2 regions of the Alteromonas gilva genome follow, and region 1 is predicted to be linked to the other one. Evidence: predicted binding sites of a transcription regulator. Region 1 holds the regulator's gene; the other holds the start of a gene.
The links. The regulator FliA, encoded in region 1, starts transcription of late flagellar genes. The targets are predictions, from matches to a motif close to CTAAAGNTNNNNNNNNNNNNGCCGATA.

Region 1 (11,028 bases):
TTGATAGTGTAGCTTATCTTCCAGAGATTGATCGTATTTTTCAGGCATTACCCATTGTGCTGTATTCACCACGTTGAATTTTTCATCGCGATGAATCATGACCCCCATAAACCAACCAGGCTTGCCAAACAGCGGGCCGATTTTACCCAGGTTATGTATGCCACCTAACGTGATCAGCGGAACGGCCAGGGTTAATCCTGCCACTTCAAAAAACAACGCCTGAAAATGATTGTCCAAACGTTCTTCTAAAGGCTTTAAGGGCACGCCACCGGGTGGCGTCTTAGCCGCCTCATCAACACTATCGTTAACCTGCGAAACGATCTCTTCCTCAGCGCTAACAACGGCTTGCTCAAGCGCCGAATCCTGCTCTGACTCAGTCTCGGTAAGGTCAACTGTTGCTTGTTCGAGCAGCTTTGCCGTTCGCTCGGTAACCTCAACAGGATCGACAGTGTCGCTTAGCAAACTGCTAAGGTAGTCTTCCATTACCTCTTCATTAGCAAACGGGGTATTTTTGCTCATTCTAGTCACTGTCCAGGACGTTAAGTAGTTTTTCGTAAGCAAACACGCCACGAGATTTTGGATACGCGACGGGTGCAGGTACCTGCATCTGACTGGCATCTCTAAAACGTGTATCTACCGGTATCATACCTTTCCAAAGTTGTTCTTTATAGTCCAATATTAATTGCTTCTGCGCGGCAATAGCGGCATTGATGCGTCGATCGAACATAGTAGGAACGATAATCGTATCGAATTCACGTGCCAGGGTTTTACTCATAATTTTTAATGTGTGCATCATTCGATCGAGCCCTTTAAGCGCCAGGAACTCGGTTTGCACAGGCACCACGACTTTCTGACAGGCGGCTAATGCATTAACCATTAAAACGCCTAAAACCGGTGGGCAATCAATAAGTACGTAGTCAAATTCTGCCGATACCTGTTGCAACGCTTTTTTGAGAACCAGGCCCATTCCAACCTGGTTTCCCAGTGAGCGATCAAGCGTTGCCAGTGCCATGGTCGATGGCAATATAAATAAACTGTCAAATCTACTCGAGCACAGGCAATCGAGTACTTTATCGCCCGTCATGTCAGAAGGATGAGTAAAAATATCGTAAATTGAACTGGATAGTTCTTCAGAGTCGATCCCAAAGTAATAACTTAGCGAGGCCTGGGGATCCATATCGACCAGCAAAACATTGTACCCACGCTTAGCCAAAATACCGCCAAGTGTGACGGTAGTGGTAGTTTTACCTACCCCACCTTTTTGATTGGCTATGGTCCATATTTTCACCGCTACTCTCCTGCCATCGAGGCTGATATGACTCGTTATGACATCTCGGTATTGATGCAATTACCAATATCATTAATACCAATATTGACTTCGGCTAATTTATCTACCGTGACGGCCTGAGGCATACCGTAGACCACGCTACTATCGCGATCCTGAGCCCAAATCTTACCGCCAAGTGCTTTAATTGTTCGACAGCCCTCACGACCATCCGCGCCCATTCCCGTTAGAATAACGCCTAAAATGTCACCACCGTAAACCTGCGATAAGCTTTTAAAGGTAATATCCACACTGGGTTTGTAGCCAATACCCGCTTCATCGGACGGCCTGATAACCACCCGCAGTTGGCCTGCAGACTTTTCAACTTCCATTTGTTTACCGCCTGGTGCCAGATAAGCGCAACCTGGTTTTACTACCTCACCATGAACCGCTTCTTTCACCTCAATTTTGCAATGCTGATTTAGGCGTTCGGCAAAAGCATTGGTAAATGTACCCGGCATATGCTGGATCAAAAAGATCGGGTAAGGAAACCCAGAAGGCAATTTAACCAATACATTCTGCAGCGCAACCGGTCCGCCAGTCGATGCACCAATTGCCAGGCAACGATAGCGTTTACCGCTGCGTTTTATCTGCGAGACAGTTTCTACTTCTTCAACACCACCTTGCTGACCGCTGAGCAATCCGGAGCCGCGCACAAAGGTCGACTTGGGCGCATTGGTAGGCATTACCCGGCCAGGGGGTTTGGCTGGTTGAACAGGTTTGCCTGGCGACTCCGACGAAAGCCGGTTGAGTCGACCCGACATTAACGGCGTACGGCGAGCCAGCATGCGAACTTTGGCACGTAGCGTTGTCGCAGCGTCACTGCGGTCTTTAGCAATATCTTCAAATTTCTTAGGCAGGAAATCAACCGCGCCGGCGTCTAAAGCATCAAGTGTGGCTGTAGCGCCTTCGCTGGTCAACGAAGAAAACATGATAATGGATACGGGACACTCGCTCATGATGCGTTTGACCGCTTCTATGCCATCCATTAATGGCATTTCCACATCCATCGTTACAACATCCGGGCGTAAAGACTTTACCATTTCAATAGCCTGACGCCCGTTTGCTGCCTCACCAACCACCTCCAGAGAGGGATCAGCATTTAAAATATCTTTTACCCGACGGCGATAAAAACTCGAATCGTCGACCACCAGGACTTTGTAGGCCATTAACCAGCAATCCTCTTAACTCGTTACTTAATAATTTTACGCGCGTAACGTTTCAGCAAGTTCGGAATATCAAGAATTAACGCAATACCACCGTCGGATGTAATCGTCGCTCCCGCCATACCAGGAGTGCCCTGTAATAACGCATCGAGGGGCTTGATTACCACTTCTTCCTGACCAATCAGCGCATCAACAACAAAGCCAACCTGCTTAGTGCCCATCTGCACAACCACTACGTGACCTTTGTCTCGCTCTATGTTTTTGGGCCCGCGAATCAACCATTCACCTAAGAAAAACAGCGGTATCGCTTTGGACCGTACTATCATAGTCAGCTGGCCATCGACGGTGTTGGTCTTTTTAATGTCCATGTTAATGATTTCGCTTACCGACCCTAACGGCAGGGCAAACGTTTGCTTACCAACAATGATCATCAGGGTAGGCAAGATAGCGAGCGTCAGCGGAACCTTGATTTCTAAACGGGTACCACGCCCCAGTGCAGAATCAATATTAACAGTACCATTTAACTGGTTGATCTTGGTTTTAACCACATCCATACCAACACCACGACCAGATATGTCGCTGATCTCAGTTTTGGTTGAAAACCCTGGTGCAAAAATCAAATTAAACGCTTCGACATCTGACATTCTCGCCGCCGCATCGGCATCCAAAACGCCCCGGGAAATAGCAATTTCCTTGAGTTTTTCGGCATCCATTCCCTTACCATCATCTTCGATGACAAGCAGAATATGGTCGCCTTCCTGCGAAGCGGAAAGCTTAACCTTACCCATACGGGCTTTCCCTGCAGCCTGACGGTCATCAGGCATTTCAATGCCATGGTCTACGGAATTTCGCACCAAATGCACTAAAGGATCGGCCAGCGCCTCAACCAGATTTTTATCTAAGTCGGTCTCTTCACCCTCAAGCTCCAGGGTGATTTCTTTTTTCAGCGTGCGCGCCAAATCGCGAACAACCCGTGGGAAACGACCAAACACTTTCTTGATAGGCTGCATGCGTGTCTGCATGACCGCGCCTTGCAGATCGCCGGTCACCACATCCAAATTAGCAATGGCTTTCGACATCGACTCATCGGCATTATTGATGCCAAGGCTGATCAGTCGGTTTCGAACCAGTACCAGCTCGCCCACCATATTCATGATCTGATCAAGGCGTTTGGTATCAACCCGCACGGTTGTTTCAGCTGGTGGTGGGGGTGGCGTTGATTTCTTTTCCTCTTTGCCCGCAGGTGCAGGCGACTTGGCCGCTGCCGGTGCCGCTTTGGCGGCTGGTTGCGGCGCAGGCTTGCTGGCCTCTTTAGGCGCAGGCTTTTCTTTATCCTTTGAAGTTGCAGCTGGCGCAGCGGCTTCACTACTGGCAGCAGCAGGTTTAGCCGCAGCGGCAGCAGGCCCTTTGCCCTCGCCATGCAACTGATCAAGCAGCGCTTCGAATTCATCGTCCGATATTTCGTCGCTATCATCAGAGACCGGGGCGGCCGGCGTTGCCTTTGCGGAAGGCTCTACGGCACTTTCTTTACTAAACTGCCCTTTGCCATGCAGTTCATCCAACAGCGCTTCAAATTCGTCGTCGGTAATATCATCACCACCACTGGCAGCCACTGATGCCTCGGCTTTCGGCGTTGCCTGTTTCGCTGCGCTGGCAGCACCAGGCGCTCCGCCGGTACCATGCAACTCATCAAGTAAGGCTTCGAACTCATCTTCAGAAATATCTTCGATGAGTTCAGACGAACGTGCCGTTGTGTCAGGCGTACTGACCGGCTCATCGTCTAACTCAAAGGTATCTTCGATCGGTTCTGGCTCTGCAGGTGCTGCTGGCGCTTCGGCACTATCCTCAAAGATGTTTTCATCCGCTGTTTCAGGGGTGCTGAGCTTGTGCAATGTCTCGACGAGCTGCGCGCTGGCTGGCACCAGCGGCTCACGCATTTTGACCTTTTCGAACATATCCACCACAACATCTGTGGCTTGCAGAATCGTATCCATCAATTCAGGAGTGAGTGTTCGCTGTCCATTTCGCATAACATCGAACACATTTTCGGCACCGTGACAGATCTCAACTAATTCAGTTAAAGATAAAAAGCCCGCACCGCCTTTAACGGTGTGATAGCCACGGAATATTGCATTGAGAAGATCCTTATCTTCCGGATTATTTTCCAGATCAACTAACTGCTCCTGGAGTTGTTCCAGTATTTCTCCGGCTTCCACCAGAAAGTCCTGCAAAATATCTTCATCGACATCAAAAGACATGCACCCGCTCCCCTAAAAACCCAGGCTGGACAATAAATCGTCTACATCATCCTGGCCAGACACTACGTCATCGCGTGACTCAGCATCAATAATTGGCCCCTCGGCTTTGATTTCTGTTTCAACCGACTTAGGCGCTGCACTGGGTGACTTCGACACCTCGGCACCACCAAACACGGTCAACATGTGAACCAGACTGTCTTCAACCTCTTTCACCAACTCGATCACTCTGCGGATTACCTGGCCAGTCAAATCCTGATATCCTTGAGCCATCAGTACTTCGGTTAACAACGACATAAGCTGATCGGCATTTTTGGCAGATTCTTCTAAAAACTTATCTAAATCGAGACACATCGACTTAAACTCATCAAGCTCGATCTCGCGGTTCATCAGTTTTTTCCACTCAGGCATCACACTGTCGAGTTGACCTTTCATGGTTTCAACAATCGGCATACTGCTTTCTACAGCATCCATTGTAGTATTAGCTGCTTTTTCAGTTTCTTCAATAACGTAGGTCAATCGTGTCTGTGCATCGGGAATTTCTTCGTTAGCCAGACCGGCTATGCGTTCGTCCAATTGAAAGTTGTTCAACGAGTCGTGAAGCTGACGGGTAAGCTTGCCCACTTCTGCAAATAGTTCTACGGACTCTTTCATCGCGACAGCATCCAGCAGGGCGTTAGCCGATTCATCGTCACCATTTTCTAAAAAGGTAACCAACTGCTTTGCTTCGTCCAGAGTCATGGGGACTTTCTTTTTTTCAGTCATCCAGTTGTCCTCAGGCGGTTAAACACTTAACTGAATTAACCTAAACGTTCGAATATCTTATCTAGTTTTTCTTTTAATGTAGCTGCTGTGAAAGGCTTAACAACATAGCCGTTTACGCCAGCCTGAGCGGCAGCAACAATTTGCTCTTTCTTTGCCTCAGCCGTCACCATTAACACAGGAAGATGCTTTAATTTGTCATCGGCACGAATAGCACGCAATAGATCGATACCTTGCATGCCCGGCATGTTCCAGTCCGTTACTACAAAATCAAAATCTCCTTGTTGCAGCATCGGCAATGCGGTGCTGCCATCATCGGCTTCTTGAATATTTGAGAAGCCCAAATCTTTGAGTAAGTTTTTGATAATACGTCTCATGGTAGAAAAATCGTCTACTACGAGAATTTTCATATTCTTATCCAAAATTGCCTCCAGTGAGGATAGTCATATTGTTAGTATAGTTAAGGTTACTCACCAGTCTGCCATGACCGCATACGAACTTTAAGTTTTAGCATTGCCTGGCTGTGTATTTGACTGACCCTTGACTCGCTTACCTCGAGAACCTCGCCGATTTCCCGCAGGTTCAATTCTTCATCATAATACAGGGATAAAACAATCGCTTCACGCTCTGGTAACGTAGTAATAGCATGCGCAAGCGCTTTTTGAAACGAACCTTGCATTAAATCTTCTAACGGGGAGTCCGCGCCACGGGATTCTTCCGTGGCGATAATGTCTTCCGACACTCCCAAATCTTCAATACCGACCAGCTTACCGGCATTTACCTCAGACAACATTTGATGATATTCGGTGAGCGATACATTCAAACGTGCCGCGATATCAACATCACGCGCATCACGGCCAGTCTCAGATTCTACCTGGGCGATCGCCTCAGAAATTGCCCGGCCATTGCGATGCACTGACCGCGGAGTCCAGTCACCTTTGCGGATCTCATCGAGCATGGCGCCACGAATACGGATGCCGGCAAAGGTTTCAAAGCTCGCGCCTTTGCTGCCATCAAAGTTTTTGGCTGCCTCCAGCAAACCAATCATGCCAGCCTGAATCAGGTCATCTACAATAACACTGGCCGGAAGCCGCGCCATAAGATGGTAAGCAATGCGTTTAACTAAAGAAGCATGACGCTCTACCAGCTGCGCTTTATCTGATTGCTGTTTATACGCTGCAGCTCTGCTATTCACCCTAACTCCCTGACACCTTTGGAGCGATTAATTGCTCGACGAAAAACTCCAGATGCCCACCTGGTTGCGCCGGAATTGGCCAGCTTATCGCTTTGGTTGCCAATTGGTCGATTGCTTTCGCTGCCGGCGACGTTGGAAAAGCGTCCACAATTGCCGTTTGTTTGCGCACCGCGCGGCGAATATTTTCATCGAACGGTACCGTCGCCACTAATTCTAGCGCGACATCCAGAAAACGCCCGGTAACTTTTGATAATTTACTAAATAATTCCTGACCTTCGCGGACATCCCGCACCATATTCGCAACGATTTTGAAACGGAAAATACCGTAATCACGGTTTAGAATTTTGATTAACGCGTAGGCATCGGTCAGCGAGGTCGGTTCGTCACAAACCACCACCATAATATCCTGCGCTGCACGAGAGAAACTCAGGACCATATCGGATATGCCGGCGGCGGTGTCTACAATCAGCACATCAATCTGTGAGCGCAATTCACTAAAGGCTCTGATAAGCCCTGCATGCTCAGTGGCTGACAGCTCAGTCATAGACTGACTGCCTGATGTTGCCGGCGCGATTTTTATGCCATGAGGGCCGGTAACCAGTACTTCATCTAAGGTACATTCTCCGGACAATACGTGAGACAAATTCTTCTCTACCCGTAACCCGAGCATCACATCGACGTTGGCCAGGCCAAGGTCGGCATCCAGAACCATGACCCGTTTGCCCTGTTTCGCCATGGCAATGGCAGTATTAAGAGTAATGTTGGTTTTACCAACCCCTCCTTTACCACCGGTTACGGCTATTACCTTGATTAATCTTGATTGATTCATCTTTCTTAAGCTACTCGCCTGGTCTTCAATCATACTGCCTGTGCTGTGTTTACATCGGAACTGCTAATAGTATGATTCAAACCATACTTTTTATAAAGCTTTGCTGCCAATGAGATTATAGATTTCGCATTTGCTACATGGATGTCTTCTGGCACTTGCTGGCCGTCGGCAACATAGCTGATTGGCAACTGCGCCTCAATCATATTACTGATGATCTCACCTAAACTATAGCATTCATCCAGCTTAGTGATGATACATCCCTGCAACTCAATACTCTTATATGCATCAATGATATGCTTTATTGTAGCTTGTTGCGTATTACCCTGCACAATTAAATAATTTTTTACTTGCTGACCGGCAATTTGGCTAAAGGTTGAAAGCTGGCTGATGAGTCGGCTGTCACGCTGACTAAACCCGGCCGTATCGATTAGCACTAAACGCTTATCCCGCATCTGGAACAATAAATCGGCGAGTTGCTCGCCGGACTGCGCCTTACGCACCGGACACCCAATTATCTTGCCATAGGTCGCCAACTGCTCGTAAGCGGCGATACGGTACGTATCAATAGTAATCAGTGCAACCTGATCGACGCCGTATTTTTGCGCATAACGGGCTGCCAGCTTTGCAATAGTGGTGGTTTTGCCGGTGCCGGTGGGGCCAACCAACGCCACAACCCCGCGCTGAGACAAAATATCATCATTTGAGGTCTGCAAACGATTTGACAATAGTTTTAACAGATACAGCCAGGCTTCCCGCTCATTGCACTCAGCCGGCGTGTAATGCACCATCTGCGCCGCCAGTGACTGGCTGATACCCATGTTGCACAGCTGCTGAAGCAGATAACGCTGCAATGGTTTAAGCCGGGATTGCTGCTGTTGCTGCATATCGGACAATTGAAATTGCAGCACGTTACGCAGTGAGGCGATCTCTGCGCGAATATCGGCCAGGCTCGCCCCACTGTCGCTGACCGCATCAGTTTCAGGCTCTTGCTCAGGGCTAACGCTATACGCCGACGCGTGACGGGTTGCCATTGCGGGCGCGGGTTGCTGACGTTGCGTGTCGGCAGGTCCGTTGCGTTTTTCATATTCGGCGTTCGCGGCATTGACGCGCTGGGCAACGGCGACTTTTTGTTCGGCTTGTTTTTCCATCAGTGCACGCAGGCTGTCCGGGCCGTCATCACCGATAATTTCACTCAGGGTTGGCAAGCTGCCATCCGGCTTTTTGGCACCGGCCGTCTTCGCTTTGGGCGCAATACTGATTTTGGCGTCGGGCTCTTTGTCGTAGGCCGCCACTAATTCAATACCATCGGCGACTTTGCGGTTAGACATGATTACCGCCTCACTACCCAGCTCATTTTTTACCTGACTCAATGCTTCACGCATGTCTTTGCCAAAAAATCGTCTTATCTTCATAATGACCTCAAAGGGATAAGGGGCGTCAAATTACTGACCCACCGATGACACAATACGGACCTGTTTGTCGTCCGGGATTTCCTGGTACGACAATACGTGTAAACCCATCACTGCATTTTTTAAGAAACGGGATAAAACCGGACGCAACATACCAGAGGTGAGTAGCACCGCGGGTTCACCTTCCAGCTCTTGCTGCTGGCTGGCTTGTTGCAATGACTTCTGTAAACGTTCCGCCAGGCCCGGCTCAATACCGGCACCATCTTCGCCACCCGCCTGCAACGACTGATGCAACATTTGCTCCAGTTCTGGCGCCAGGGTGATAACCGGCAGCTCAGCCCCGCCACTATTGATTTCCTGCACGATTAACCGTTTTAAAGCGATACGTACGGCTGACACCAATACGTCAGGATCCTGACTCTTAGGCGCATATTCGGTTAAGGTTTGTACTATTGTCCGCAGGTCGCGAATCGGCACGCCTTCGTATAACAAGGTTTGCAAGACTTTTACCACTGTCGCCAGCGAGATGAGATCCGGAATAAGGCCTTCTACCAGCTTAGGATTATGCTTAGCGAGAATGTCCATCAGTTGCTGTACCTCTTCAAAACCAAGCAGCTGATAGGCGTTATTGGTCAGCAACTGGCTGAGATGGGTAGCAATAACCGTGGCAGCATCCACAACGGTATAACCAAGGGTTTGGGCATGATCACGCTGACCCGGTTTAATCCATACCGCATCCAGTCCAAAGGCCGGATCTTTGGTTTTGCGCCCTTCGAGCTTACCAAATACCTGACCAGGGTTAATGGCCAGCTCTTCTTCATGACTCACATCCGCATCGCCAATAGTCACCCCTAACATAGAAATGTGATAAGCATTGGGATCTAAATCGAGGTTATCGCGAATATGTACCGGCGGAATCAAAAAGCCTAATTCCTGAGAAAGTTTTTTACGGACACCTTTAATGCGCGTCAGTAATTCTCCGCCCTGGGTTTTATCAACCAGAGGAATAAGACGATACCCTACTTCCAGGCCAATGGTGTCAACATGTTGTACGTCATCCCACCCCAGCTCTTTTATTTCAGTGGGGGCTCTGTTATCCATATCGTTGTCAACCGCCGGCAGGTTGGCTTCTTTTTCGCTACGTTTCTCGGCATAGGTTTGGTAGTACGCATAGCCACCAGCCAGCGCCGAAAAGCCCAGAAATGCAACATGCGGCATACCCGGCACAATCCCCATTACAAACAGGATCCCCGAGGCAATGTATAACGCTCTTTGGTTGCCTAACTGGGTACTAATCTCGGTGCCCATTTCCTGAGTATCATTTTCCCGCGTAACAATGATTGCCGTTGCAACGGATAACAACAGTGAAGGAATCTGCGCCACCAGACCATCACCAATGGTCAAAATTGTATATACTTCAAGCGCATTACCAAAGCTCAGGTCATGCTGAATCATGCCAATAAACAGGCCACCTACGATGTTGATCATCATAATGTAGAGGCCGGCGGTGGCATCACCTTTTACAAATTTTGACGCACCGTCCATGGAACCATAAAAGTCAGCTTCAGCGGTGATATCTTCGCGCCGCTTGCGGGCTTCATCCTGATCGATATAACCTGCGTTAAGATCGGCATCGATGGCCATCTGTTTACCGGGCATAGCATCAAGGGTGAATCGCGCGCTAACCTCAGAAATACGTCCGGCACCCGCCGTAACCACCTTAAAGTTAATGATCAGCAAGATAGCAAAGACCACCACGCCCACAGCATAGTTGCCGCCGATGACGACCTCACCAAAGGCTTCAATCACTTTACCCGCGGCATCGCCGCCCTCATGACCATGAAGCAACACGATGCGGGTAGACGCCACATTCAGGGCTAATCGCAATACCGTGGCAATTAACAAAACAAGAGGGAAAATACCAAAGTCCACGGGGCGCTGGGTGAGTACTGCCACCAGGATGATGACCAGCGAGAGCGCAATGTTAAAGCTAAACAGTACATCCAGTAATATGGGCGGCATGGGCAGAATAACCATGCCCATTATCGCTAGCAGCACCACCGGCAACCCTATACCCTGGGTATATTT
Region 2 (11,028 bases), 1.3 Mb from region 1:
AACCGGCGGTCTATAAAATGTGCCATACAACCCCTTCACGCTATTCTACACCCTAAGATGCTTTGCGGACTCGCAGGTACCATTCGCACAGTAACCGTACTTGTTTTTGTGTATACCCTTTTTCGACCATTCGGTTCACGAAGTCATCGTGTTTTTTCTTATCTTCAGCACTACCTTTGGTATTAAAGGAAATCACCGGTAACAAGTCTTCGGTGTTAGAGAACATCTTTTTCTCAATTACTGTGCGCAGTTTTTCGTAGCTGGTCCAGTTTGGATTTTTGCCGCTGTTGTTCGCCCGCGCCCGCAGCACAAAGTTCACAATTTCGTTGCGGAAGTCTTTAGGGTTACTTATGCCTGCCGGTTTTTCGGTTTTTTCCAACTCAGCATTGAGTGACGCACGGTCAAAGAGCTGGCCGGTTTCGGGATCCCGGTACTCCTGATCCTGTATCCAGAAGTCAGCATAGGTAACGTACCGGTCAAACAAATTCTGGCCGTATTCAGAATAAGACTCCAAATACGCAGTTTGAATTTCTTTGCCAATAAACTCCACATAATGTGGGATCAAAAAGCCTTTAAGGAATTCCTTGTAGCGTTCGGCGGTATCCTGAGGAAATTGCTCACGTTCTATTTGCCGTTCAAGCACATAAAACAAGTGCACCGGGTTGGCTGCTACTTCGGTTTGATCAAAATTAAATACCCGCGATAAAATTTTAAAGGCAAAGCGGGTAGACAGCCCCTCCATGCCCTCATCGACACCAGCATAATCGCGATACTCCTGATACGACTTGGCTTTTGGATCGGTATCTTTCAGGCTTTCTCCGTCGTACACCCGCATTTTAGAGTAGAGGCTCGAATTCTCAGGCTCTTTAAGCCTTGATAACACAATAAACTGCGCCAGGCTTTTTAGGGTATCCGGTGCGCAGGGTGCACCATGTAACTCACTGCTCTCGAGCAGTTTGTTATAAATTCGCATTTCTTCAGAAACACGCAAACAATAGGGCACTTTAACGATGTAAACCCGATCTAAAAAGGCCTCGTTATTTTTGTTGTTGCGAAATGTTTGCCACTCTGATTCGTTAGAGTGAGCCAGAATTAAGCCGTCGAAGGGCAGGGCTGAGAAGCCTTCTGTGGGGTTGTAGTTGCCTTCCTGCGTTGCTGTCAGGAGCGGATGTAGCACCTTGATAGGCGCTTTAAACATCTCAACAAATTCCATTAAGCCCTGATTGGCTTTACACAGAGAGCCGGAATAGCTGTAGGCATCGGGATCGTTTTGGGCAAATTGCTCCAGACGACGGATATCGACTTTACCCACCAGGGATGAAATGTCCTGGTTGTTTTCATCGCCGGGTTCGGTTTTGGCGATCCCAACCTGATCAAGAATCGAGGGGAAAACCTTAACGACCTTAAACTTCGTTATATCGCCATTATACTCGTGCAGGCGCTTACGTGCCCAGGGCGACATAATGGTTTTCAGGTAGCGTTTAGGAATGCCGTATTCGGTTTCCAGAATGTGGCCGTCTTCATTGACGTCAAATAAGCTAAATGGATGGTCGTTTACCGGCGAGTCTTTAATCATGTACACCGGTACTTTTTGCATCAGTTCTTTGAGACGCTCGGCGAGCGAAGATTTACCGCCGCCAACAGGCCCCAGTAAATATAAAATTTGTTTTTTCTCCTCCAGACCCTGCGCCGCATGACGCAAGTAAGAGACGATTTGTTCGATGGCCTCTTCCATTCCAAAGAATTCATTAAAAGCTGGATAGCGCGAGATAACCCGGTTTGAAAATATTCGGCTAAGCGCCGGGTCGGTAGCAGTGTCGATCATCTCGGGCTCGCCAATGGCGTGTAACAACCGCTCGGCGGAATTTGCATAAGCCATCGGGTCTTTTTTACAGATGTCTAAGAATTCCTGAATGGTAAACTCTTCTTGCTTATGTTTTTCATAGCGTTCTTGGTAATGCTCGAAAATACCCATAAATACCCCTGTATAAAAAACGGTCTCCCGTATTTCCAGCATAGACCTATAATTTCCAGAAAACAAAGGGTTTGTTATGGTTGTTTATCGTTTATTTTTGCAACAATTTTGTTAACAAAATCACTATAAGCAGGTAAGACAAGGGCTGACAAAGCGCAGTAGGAAGGGAAATAAGTGAAAAATGAGGGATCAAAAGCAAAGAAAGTTGTACCCGCAACGCTGCGGGTACAAATTATCAGAATTATGCGCCGAAGTTAGCTGCCGCAAATTCCCAGTTAACCAGGGCCCAGAAGCCGCCTAAGTACTTAGGACGCAGGTTACGGTAGTCGATGTAATACGCGTGTTCCCACAGATCCACAGTCAGTACAGGTGTCAGGCTGTCGTCGGTCAGCGGGGTGCCGGCGTTGCTGGTGTTAACGATATCCAGGCTGCCGTCTGCAGTTTTAACCAGCCAGGTCCAGCTTGAACCAAAGTTGTTCACTGCTTTGTCGTTAAATGCGGCCTGAAAATCTTCGAAAGAACCCCATTTTGCTTTAATTGCATCGGCCAGTGCGCCTGTTGGCTCACCACCACCATTCGGGCTTAAAGAGTGCCAGTAAAAGGTGTGATTCCAAATTTGCGCTGCGTTGTTAAATACACCGCCTTCAGAGGTTTTAACGATTTCTTCCAGACTCTTTGATTCAAGATCAGTACCTTCAACCAGACCATTCAGTTTGGTTACATATGTGGCGTGGTGTTTTCCGTAGTGATAATCAAGGGTCTCAGCCGAAATGTGCGGCTCCAGTGCATCTTTTTCATAAGGTAACGCTGGTAATTCAAAAGCCATATGAGTCTCCATTTTCTTGGTTAGTTGTACGTAGTCTGCTTATCAGAGTAACTATTTATTCATTGTCATTTACCCTGACGGTTAATATATAAGGGCGCTTTCGCTTATCCCAATGACAATTCGATGAATTTATTCTGTTTTTGGCTGATTATTGGCAACCGACACCAACAAGCCGGCGAATACTGGTCGTTGTTGGTAAGTATTGCGTGCCAACTGCAACGTTGGTCAGTCACGCCTGGAACTCGCAAGCGTAACGTATACCGCATTTAAACACCAACAATGGCTTGCTATATGATAGGCATATTTGGCCTTACTGGATCAATGCTTATGCCTGCGCAGAATATAATTTGGTTTTATGCTGGTGGGGTAAAAGTGTTAAACTACCAATCAACCCTTGAAAACTGTGATCATTGCAGTCATATACAGGCTAATATGAAAATTCGAAGAGGCATTCATGGAAAACACAGGTGAACAAACCACATTAGAACGCATTAAAGAGCAAATTGCTGAAAATTCAATTTTGCTTTATATGAAGGGCTCACCCAAGCTACCAAGCTGTGGCTTTTCAGCTCAGGCGTCACAGGCACTAATGTCATGCGGTGAGCAATTTGCGTACGTTGATATTTTACAAAATCCGGATATTCGTGCGGAATTACCGCATTATGCGAACTGGCCGACTTTCCCGCAACTGTGGGTCGACGGCGAACTGGTTGGCGGTTGTGATATTATTTTAGAAATGTTTCAGCAAGGTGAGTTACAAGCGCTGATTAAAGAGAGTGTTGAAAAAAACAAGGCGGAATAAACGACGTCAGACGTTTTTAGCGGCATTACCTGATGCAGCGACACAAAAAAGCCGACCCGAGGTCGGCTTTTTTGATGGATATATTGTCCTGATGGTCGGTGAGTCGCGGCGACTGCTTTACCGGCTAACCGACGTCTTTAAACAGACTTTCGTCGATGATCGTCGAATCGATAATTTGTTGTGCCATTTGAATGCACTTACCACATTGTGAGCCCAGATTGAGTTGTTCACGCAGATCGCGAATATTACCCACACCACTTGCTGTAACAGCCTGGCGTATGGCTTTATCAGTCACCCCGTAACACATACAAACGTACATCGACAAGTCATCTCCAAATTCAGTATGCAAATGATAATAATTGCTATTTAAGACTTTTGCAAATAAATTGTTCACTTTTATAACAGGACTGTCGTAAAAGTAGACGGTAAATGACGCTTCTGGTCCGACAAGTTGAAAAAGTTACTCTGAACAATTGTATTTTGCCCGATAGCGCACAATATATCAGGCAGCGGCAGAGCATGAACTGATAATTTTCAGCGCATACTGCCAGTCAAAAAACGATAATGGAGAACAAATATGAGCGTATTAGTTGGACGTCCGGCTCCGGACTTCACCGCAGCAGCAGTGTTAGGTAGTGGCGAGATTGTAGACAGCTTTACCCTGAGCGAAGCGATTAAGGGCAAAAAAGCAGTGTTGTTTTTCTATCCGCTTGATTTTACCTTTGTATGCCCGTCAGAGCTTATTGCGTTTGACAAGCGTTACGAAGAGTTTACCAAACGTGGTGTTGAAGTTATCGGTGTCTCTATCGATTCTCAGTTCTCGCACAACGCATGGCGCAATACGCCGGTTAAAGAAGGCGGTATTGGTGCAGTGAAGTACACCTTGGTAGCTGATACTAAGCACGAAATTTGTCAGGCCTATGACGTAGAACACCCGGACGCAGGCGTTGCATTCCGTGGTTCATTCCTGATTGATGCTGAAGGTCAGGTTCGTCACCAGGTCGTCAACGATCTGCCACTGGGTCGTAACATTGATGAGATGCTGCGTATGGTTGATGCTCTGGACTTCCACGAAACCCATGGTGAAGTTTGCCCGGCTGGTTGGACTGAAGGTAAAGCCGGTATGGATGCAAGCCCGGAAGGCGTAGCTAAATATCTGAGCGAAAAGTCTGACGATCTATAAGCAAATTCTGTAAGTAACTAATACTTATACAAAAGCCCGGTTGAGTTTATCACCGGGCTTTTTTGTGTTTACGCGTCAGTGTCAGCGCTCAATGGCCAGCCGCCAAGGCTGGTGTAGCGGTTAACGATATAACAGAATAATTCGGCGGTTTTTTGGGCATCGTACAGAGCCGAGTGGGCTTCTTTTTGATCAAAGCTGACGCCCGCTGCCTGGCATGCCTTCACTAAGACCGTCTGGCCAACAGCAAGCCCTGCCAGGGTCGTGGTATCGAAGGACACAAAGGGATGAAAGGGCGTGCGCTTAATATTGCAGCGTTCGATTGCCGCATTAACAAAACTTTGATCAAACGTGGCGTTATGGGCCACTATTACGCTGCGTTGACAGTCGGCGGCTTTTTGCAGTTTGCGCACATGTTTGCATAATCCTTTCATTGCCTCGTCTTCGGCTATTGCACCGCGTAACGCACAATTGGGATCGATACCGTTAAAATCCAGTGCCGCTGTTTCCAGATTTGCCCCCTCAAAAGGGTCAACATGTGCGTGGTAGGTTTGATCTGGATGTAACATGCCGTTGTCGTCCATAGACAGGGTTACCGCGGCAATTTCAAGCAGGGCATCGGTCTGCGCGTTAAAACCGGCCGTTTCAACATCAATAATTACCGGAAAGTAACCGCGAAATCGTTGCGATAGAGGAGGCATTGTTTGTGGCATATTACTCTACATTTAACAGGTTTAGAGGGGCCGGCCCCAGCTAGCGTTGTCGCTGCTGTGCGCGCCAGCTGGAAAAGGCGAAAAATACAACTCTTAATAAGCGGGGAATTATGTCAATATTAAGCGTGAGTATCTACCCGATGCTAAACTTTTCTTAGCTATTGACGATAAGGTAGTAGGGCATTCGCAGAGGCTATTATGTTTAAATCCGTTACGCGCTATTCTTTCGCTTTAGGGTTATGTGTTGTTGTGGGCACGGCGCAGGCGTCGTTGCGCCAGTACCGCTCGTCGGTAGAGAGCTCACAGTGGCAGCTCAGCGAGAGCTCAAGGCTCAGCTGTACCTTGAGCCACGCGTTGCCGGGCTACGGCGAAGCGCAGTTTACCAGCGAGGCATCCAAGCAGTTAAACATGGAGTTCGTGCTGGACATGCATTTGCTGCCGAAAAGTTTCGGCTCAGCGGCGGTCTACTCGGTACCGCCAAACTGGATGCCCGGTGTCAGAGCCCGCCAGATAGCCGATATGACGCTACGTACCCAGTACGATGGCGACCTGCCGGAAGATACCGCCTGGACCATGCTCAGCGAACTGGAAAAGGGATTCTGGCCGACCATTTATTACCAGGATTGGTATAACCCCAATGACAAGGTGGCTGTGGGTTTAAATGCCAGCAACTTCAGACCGGTTTACCAGGAGTTCGTTAGCTGTGTTTCAAACCTGTTGCCCTATAGTTTTGAAGATATTAGCTACACCGTACTCAGCTACGAGAAAAACAGTACCGAATTATCCAAGTATTCGCAGCGCCGGTTAGCCATGATAGGGGATTACCTGCGCGAAGATAACCAGTTGGAACTGGTGCTGCTCGATGGCTATACAGACAGTTATGGCGGCTCCTGGAACAATCAGCAGCTTTCAGAACGCCGTGCTGAGCAGGTTAAAAAATTTCTGACTGGTTTTGGTATTGAGGAAAACCGCATCGAAATCACCGGCCATGGTGAAAAACGGCATATTGCGCCTAATACAACCAGTCAGTCGCGGGCGCAAAACCGCCGGGTGGTGGTAAGAATGGCGAAATCCTGACTCTCAGAGGTGGCGGCCTTAAGGCCGCTGCATAGCCATATGACATTATTGCCAGGCGCATGCAGCCGATTCGATTAGTCCAACAGAAACGCGTGCCGGTAGGCGCTGGGTGAAATCGAAAAATTTCGCTCAAAGGCGCGCCTGAATCCGTCATAGGATTTAAACCCAACCAGTAAGGCAATAACCTTAATCTCTTTGGCAGAACTAACCAGCATATCGCTTGCTACCTGCATGCGAAAGCGTTCAACGTAGGTTGCTGGTGTCAACCCGGTTTTGTCTTTAAAAAACCGATGACACTGTCGTTCGCTCATGCACAGTAATTCAGCCAGTCTCATGACGGTAATTTCCTGACTCATATTCTCATGCAGCCAGTTGACGATAGACGCTAGTCTGTCATCAGCAGGAGACTGAATATCCAGGGCATCTGAATACTGTTTTTGATTACCCGCGCGGCGCATATACACCACCAGATGCCTGGCTACATAATGCGCGGTTGCCTTGCCGTAGTCTTGCTCTATCAGGCTCAGGGTTAAATCAATGCCAGAGGTAACCCCGGCAGACGACCAGTAGCGACCGTGTTGTCGGTAAAGTTTGGCGCTATCGACCTCAATGGCTGGAAAGGCAGCTTTAAGCGATTTTGCGAAGGCCCAGTGCGTTGCCAGGATTGTGCCCGAAGGCAGCCCGGTTCGGGCCAGCAGGTAAGCGCCGGTGCAAATCGACACGATGCGTTCACTGCGACCTGCTAATTGCCTTAAGGCTGCTAAATGTCGTTCGGTGATTGACGGGCTGCGACTGCCAGCGCCGCCGGGGATAATTAAGGTGTGACAGCGTTCAACGTCATTGATTGTTTGTTCGGGGATGATAGCCATGCCGGCTTCGCAGGTGACTGGCGCAATTTTAAAGCCAACCACCAGCAGTTTATAGTTGCCCGGCTTTACCTGGTTGGCTTCATGAAATGCGGATTGTGGGCCGGCAAGGTCGAGCAGTTCCACGCCCTCATAGGCCAGGATGCAAACGATTTTGGTCATGTTTTTCTCTCGCATTGTCTAACAGAAATAAGACTATGCCTGGTTAGTCTGTTGCTGATATGACTATCATACAACCAAACCTGCCATCGTCATTACTGCTGATTAAACAACGCGATAGATTACCGTTTTGTTGCCGGCTCAGTAATGGATTACTGCTCCGTGAGAAAGGCTTTTACCGGTGGCACCTGATCGGTAAACACACCATCAAACTGCCACTTCTCAACAATCAGATAAAGTAACTGCTCAGCACTTATTCCCGCAGGTAACTGATCCATGCGAAAAGTATAGGGGTGGATCACTAAACCGGCCTGCTGCGCAGCCTCAACCCAGGGCGCCAACGCGGTGCTGGGTTGCTCTGGAGTAGATTGGGTAACATGGCCAAGCCAGGGGCCAATACCCTGAACATAGTCTTGCAACTTGCGTATGCCCGCTGGTGTTTTCAGGTTATCGTAATCTGTGGGCGTTTCCTGCCAGCTATTTTCTGCAATGAGTTGCACTAATTTAACCTTTGCATTGAGCGAATCGCGTAAGCGCTTGATTTCGTCAAAGTTAAAACATTGCACATAAATATTGGCATCTGCTGAATCAAGGTTATGCTGACGCAGCACCTCTAACAGGCGCGCGCTGATATCGTGACCCTGTGCGCGGTGCCAGCCCGGCGACTTTATTTCGGTATACAGGCCAATATTCTGCCCGGTGGTGTTATTCAGCGAGGTAATTGAGCTCAGGTGCTCTTCAAACGTTGCCACGCTAAAATGCCCATTACCCTGATAGCGATTTTTAAAAACCGGTAAGCCATCGGCTTTGGTCCGTTCGTGCACGGTAAGCGTTTTTAATTCGGCAAGGGTAAAATCCAGCGCGTAATAACGCCCGTCTTCCCGGTGGCGCTGCGGGAAAACCTGCTCAACGTTGGTAACTGTTTCCAGGTGGATGTCGTGCAGAACAACCAGTTGGTCATCTTTGGTTAACACCAGATCCTGCTCGATATAATCGGGCTGTTGGGCGTACGCCATGGCCATAGCCGCGAGGGTATGCTCGGGCAGGTAGCCTGATGCACCGCGGTGAGCGATGATGTCAAAGGCGCAGACCTTAGCTGAATACAAACTCGCGACGGCAATGCTAAGGCCAGCTGATTTTATCCATTTTAATGTTTTGTTCATCAGATTACTCGGGTTGAATTAACTCTATGGCATAGCCATCGGGATCGCGTACAAATGCAATTACCGTTTTGCCGCCTTTGACTGGCCCCGGCTTGCGGTAGACATCAGCCCCTTTGGCTTCGAGCTGCTCGCAAAAGGCGTAAATATTATCCACGGCAAAGGCCACATGGCCATAGGCATTGCCCATGTCATACTGGTTATCACCCCAGTTGTAGGTGAGTTCAAGTACTGCTTGTTCGCTTTCGTCGGCATAGCCTACAAAGGCCAGCGTGTATTCATATTCGGTATTCTCACTCTGGCGCAGCAGTTTCATACCCATGGTATCAACATAAAACTTCAGTGATGCGTCAAGATCTTTCACGCGCAGCATGGTGTGCAGCATTCGCATACATAACTCCTTAATGTGCATTCATAGTTTAATAACGATGTTTGTCAGCATTATGACAGTGAATTGTCCTTCATTTAAGCGAGTTTTAACGTAGATACAGATGTATCGCAGCATCGCAAAACGTGTCGGTGCTGCGGGCATAATGATTATTTAGATGAGAGCTAAAAAGCCAGCACTGATTAAGCAGGCTTATAGCTTTGTTGATTCAGTGAAGCGATTCTTATGATTGGCTAAGGTTGCAGCGGATTGCTGTGCAGTATTAACCAGGGTGAGTATTTCCCGGCAATGTCAATAGCTCAACGGCGCAAGTCTGTTCAACGCAGCGATACCTCTTTAAATCAGAGTAGGTATTTTGATAGGTTGTCAGCGCTTGCTGGTATGTCTAAATATTATCGATAATAGTCTATTTGGACAGTTTCACGAAGGCTGAATTGCATCAATAATGGGCCTGAGAAATGAAATCTGTACATCAATTAAAAGGAGTATTTATGCCGTCTAACGTTGTACGACCTCAACCAGCTTCGAGCGCTGAAGCGTTAGAATATTTTCAGTCATTGCAAAGGTTTGAAACAGACTGTTGGGATGTTCATTATGCCATGAATAATGATTTGTATGACTTTATTTTATTGGATGTCAGAGGGCTGGAAACTGCGAAACGAGGATATATCGAAGGCGCAACCCTTATGCCCTATACAACAATAAACCAGGAGAGATTAGCGGAGTATCCCAAAGAGACCGTATTTGTTGTTTATTGCGCCGGCCCTCATTGTAATGCCACAGAAAAGGCTGCGATAAAGTTGGCTAAGCTAGGGCGTCCGGTTAAAAAAATGATTGGTGGTGTCACAGGTTGGCTTGACGAAGGTTTTGAGCTCAAGTCTGATGAGTAACGTCGTTATTCGCAAAGCGCAATCAGCAGATTGCGCGCGCGTTCTGGAATTGATGCAGGAACTGGCTGTTTTTGAAGGTTATATCCACAAGTTCCGGGTTACTGTACCTAAACTTGGCTATTATCTATTTGAGCAAAAAAGTATTGAGGTATTGGTTGCAACTGTAGAAGAAGATATAGAAGGTATATTGGTCTATTTCTTTCAACCATTTACTTACGACTTATGTCCGTGGTTAGTGATTAAAGAATTTTATGTTTCAACGGTGTACCGTGGTTTAGGGGTGGGGCATGAGCTATTTAACTATGCTCGCCAAGAGGCGGCAGAAAACAAGTGCTCCAAAATTAAATGGGAGGTACTAACCGATAATAGTAAGGCTCAACGGTTTTATGTTCGTCACGGTGCCCAAATTGAATCTGACTGGCGCATTATGTCAATTGACATAGCGACAGATGATCAGTAAATATGCTTAGCTTAAGCGTTTAAACAAATAGTTATCGTATATGTCATTGGCCAATGGCGCAGTTGAGTGAGTTTAGCTTATTGGCTCAATGTGCCAGCAGGCCTATTCCGTTTTCTCTTTAAACTCACACAAGTCCTCAATAATGCACGAGCCGCAGCGCGGTTTACGGGCAATACAGGTGTAGCGGCCATGCAGAATCAGCCAGTGGTGAACGTCCACTTTAAATTCTTTTGGTACCACTTTTTCTAGCTTTTGTTCTACTGCAACTACATCTTTGCCCATGGCAAATTTGGTGCGGTTAGAGACGCGATAGATATGCGTGTCCACGGCAATGGTCGGCCAGCCAAACGCGGTGTTCAGCACCACATTCGCGGTTTTCCTGCCAACACCTGGCAGTGCTTCAAGAGCTTCACGGCTCTCGGGTACTTCGCTATTATGCTGCTCAATAAGTATCTGACACAGCTTATAAACGTTTTGCGCTTTGGAATTAAACAAGCCAATGGTTTTTATATAATCGCGCAGACCGTCAACG

Region 2: OIK42_RS12740 (flagellar protein MotY) is a predicted target of FliA. The motif match lies at 5,640-5,666, and genes of this name have one in related genera.

The regions. Positions count from the first base shown of each region.
Region 1 covers NZ_JAQQXP010000001.1:1,581,018-1,592,045, reverse strand. The annotation lists gene OIK42_RS07005 (chemotaxis protein CheW) at 1-519, opposite strand, end outside; gene OIK42_RS07000 (ParA family protein) at 521-1,288, opposite strand; gene OIK42_RS06995 (protein-glutamate methylesterase/protein-glutamine glutaminase) at 1,324-2,493, opposite strand; gene OIK42_RS06990 (chemotaxis protein CheA) at 2,517-4,748, opposite strand; gene OIK42_RS06985 (protein phosphatase CheZ) at 4,761-5,510, opposite strand; gene cheY (chemotaxis response regulator CheY) at 5,546-5,929, opposite strand; gene OIK42_RS06975 (RNA polymerase sigma factor FliA) at 5,974-6,702, opposite strand; gene OIK42_RS06970 (MinD/ParA family ATP-binding protein) at 6,704-7,564, opposite strand; gene flhF (flagellar biosynthesis GTPase FlhF) at 7,561-8,943, opposite strand; gene flhA (flagellar biosynthesis protein FlhA) at 8,974-11,028, opposite strand, start outside.
Region 2 covers NZ_JAQQXP010000001.1:2,871,009-2,882,036, reverse strand. The annotation lists gene OIK42_RS12775 (YeaH/YhbH family protein) at 1-26, opposite strand, end outside; gene OIK42_RS12770 (PrkA family serine protein kinase) at 53-1,975, opposite strand; gene sodB (superoxide dismutase [Fe]) at 2,217-2,801, opposite strand; gene OIK42_RS12760 (Grx4 family monothiol glutaredoxin) at 3,256-3,603, shown strand; gene OIK42_RS12755 (bacterioferritin-associated ferredoxin) at 3,728-3,922, opposite strand; gene OIK42_RS12750 (peroxiredoxin) at 4,181-4,786, shown strand; gene rnt (ribonuclease T) at 4,855-5,496, opposite strand; gene OIK42_RS12740 (flagellar protein MotY) at 5,695-6,573, shown strand; gene OIK42_RS12735 (GlxA family transcriptional regulator) at 6,648-7,601, opposite strand; gene glpQ (glycerophosphodiester phosphodiesterase) at 7,751-8,761, opposite strand; gene gloA (lactoylglutathione lyase) at 8,766-9,149, opposite strand; gene OIK42_RS12720 (rhodanese-like domain-containing protein) at 9,638-10,036, shown strand; gene OIK42_RS12715 (GNAT family N-acetyltransferase) at 10,029-10,496, shown strand; gene nth (endonuclease III) at 10,599-11,028, opposite strand, start outside.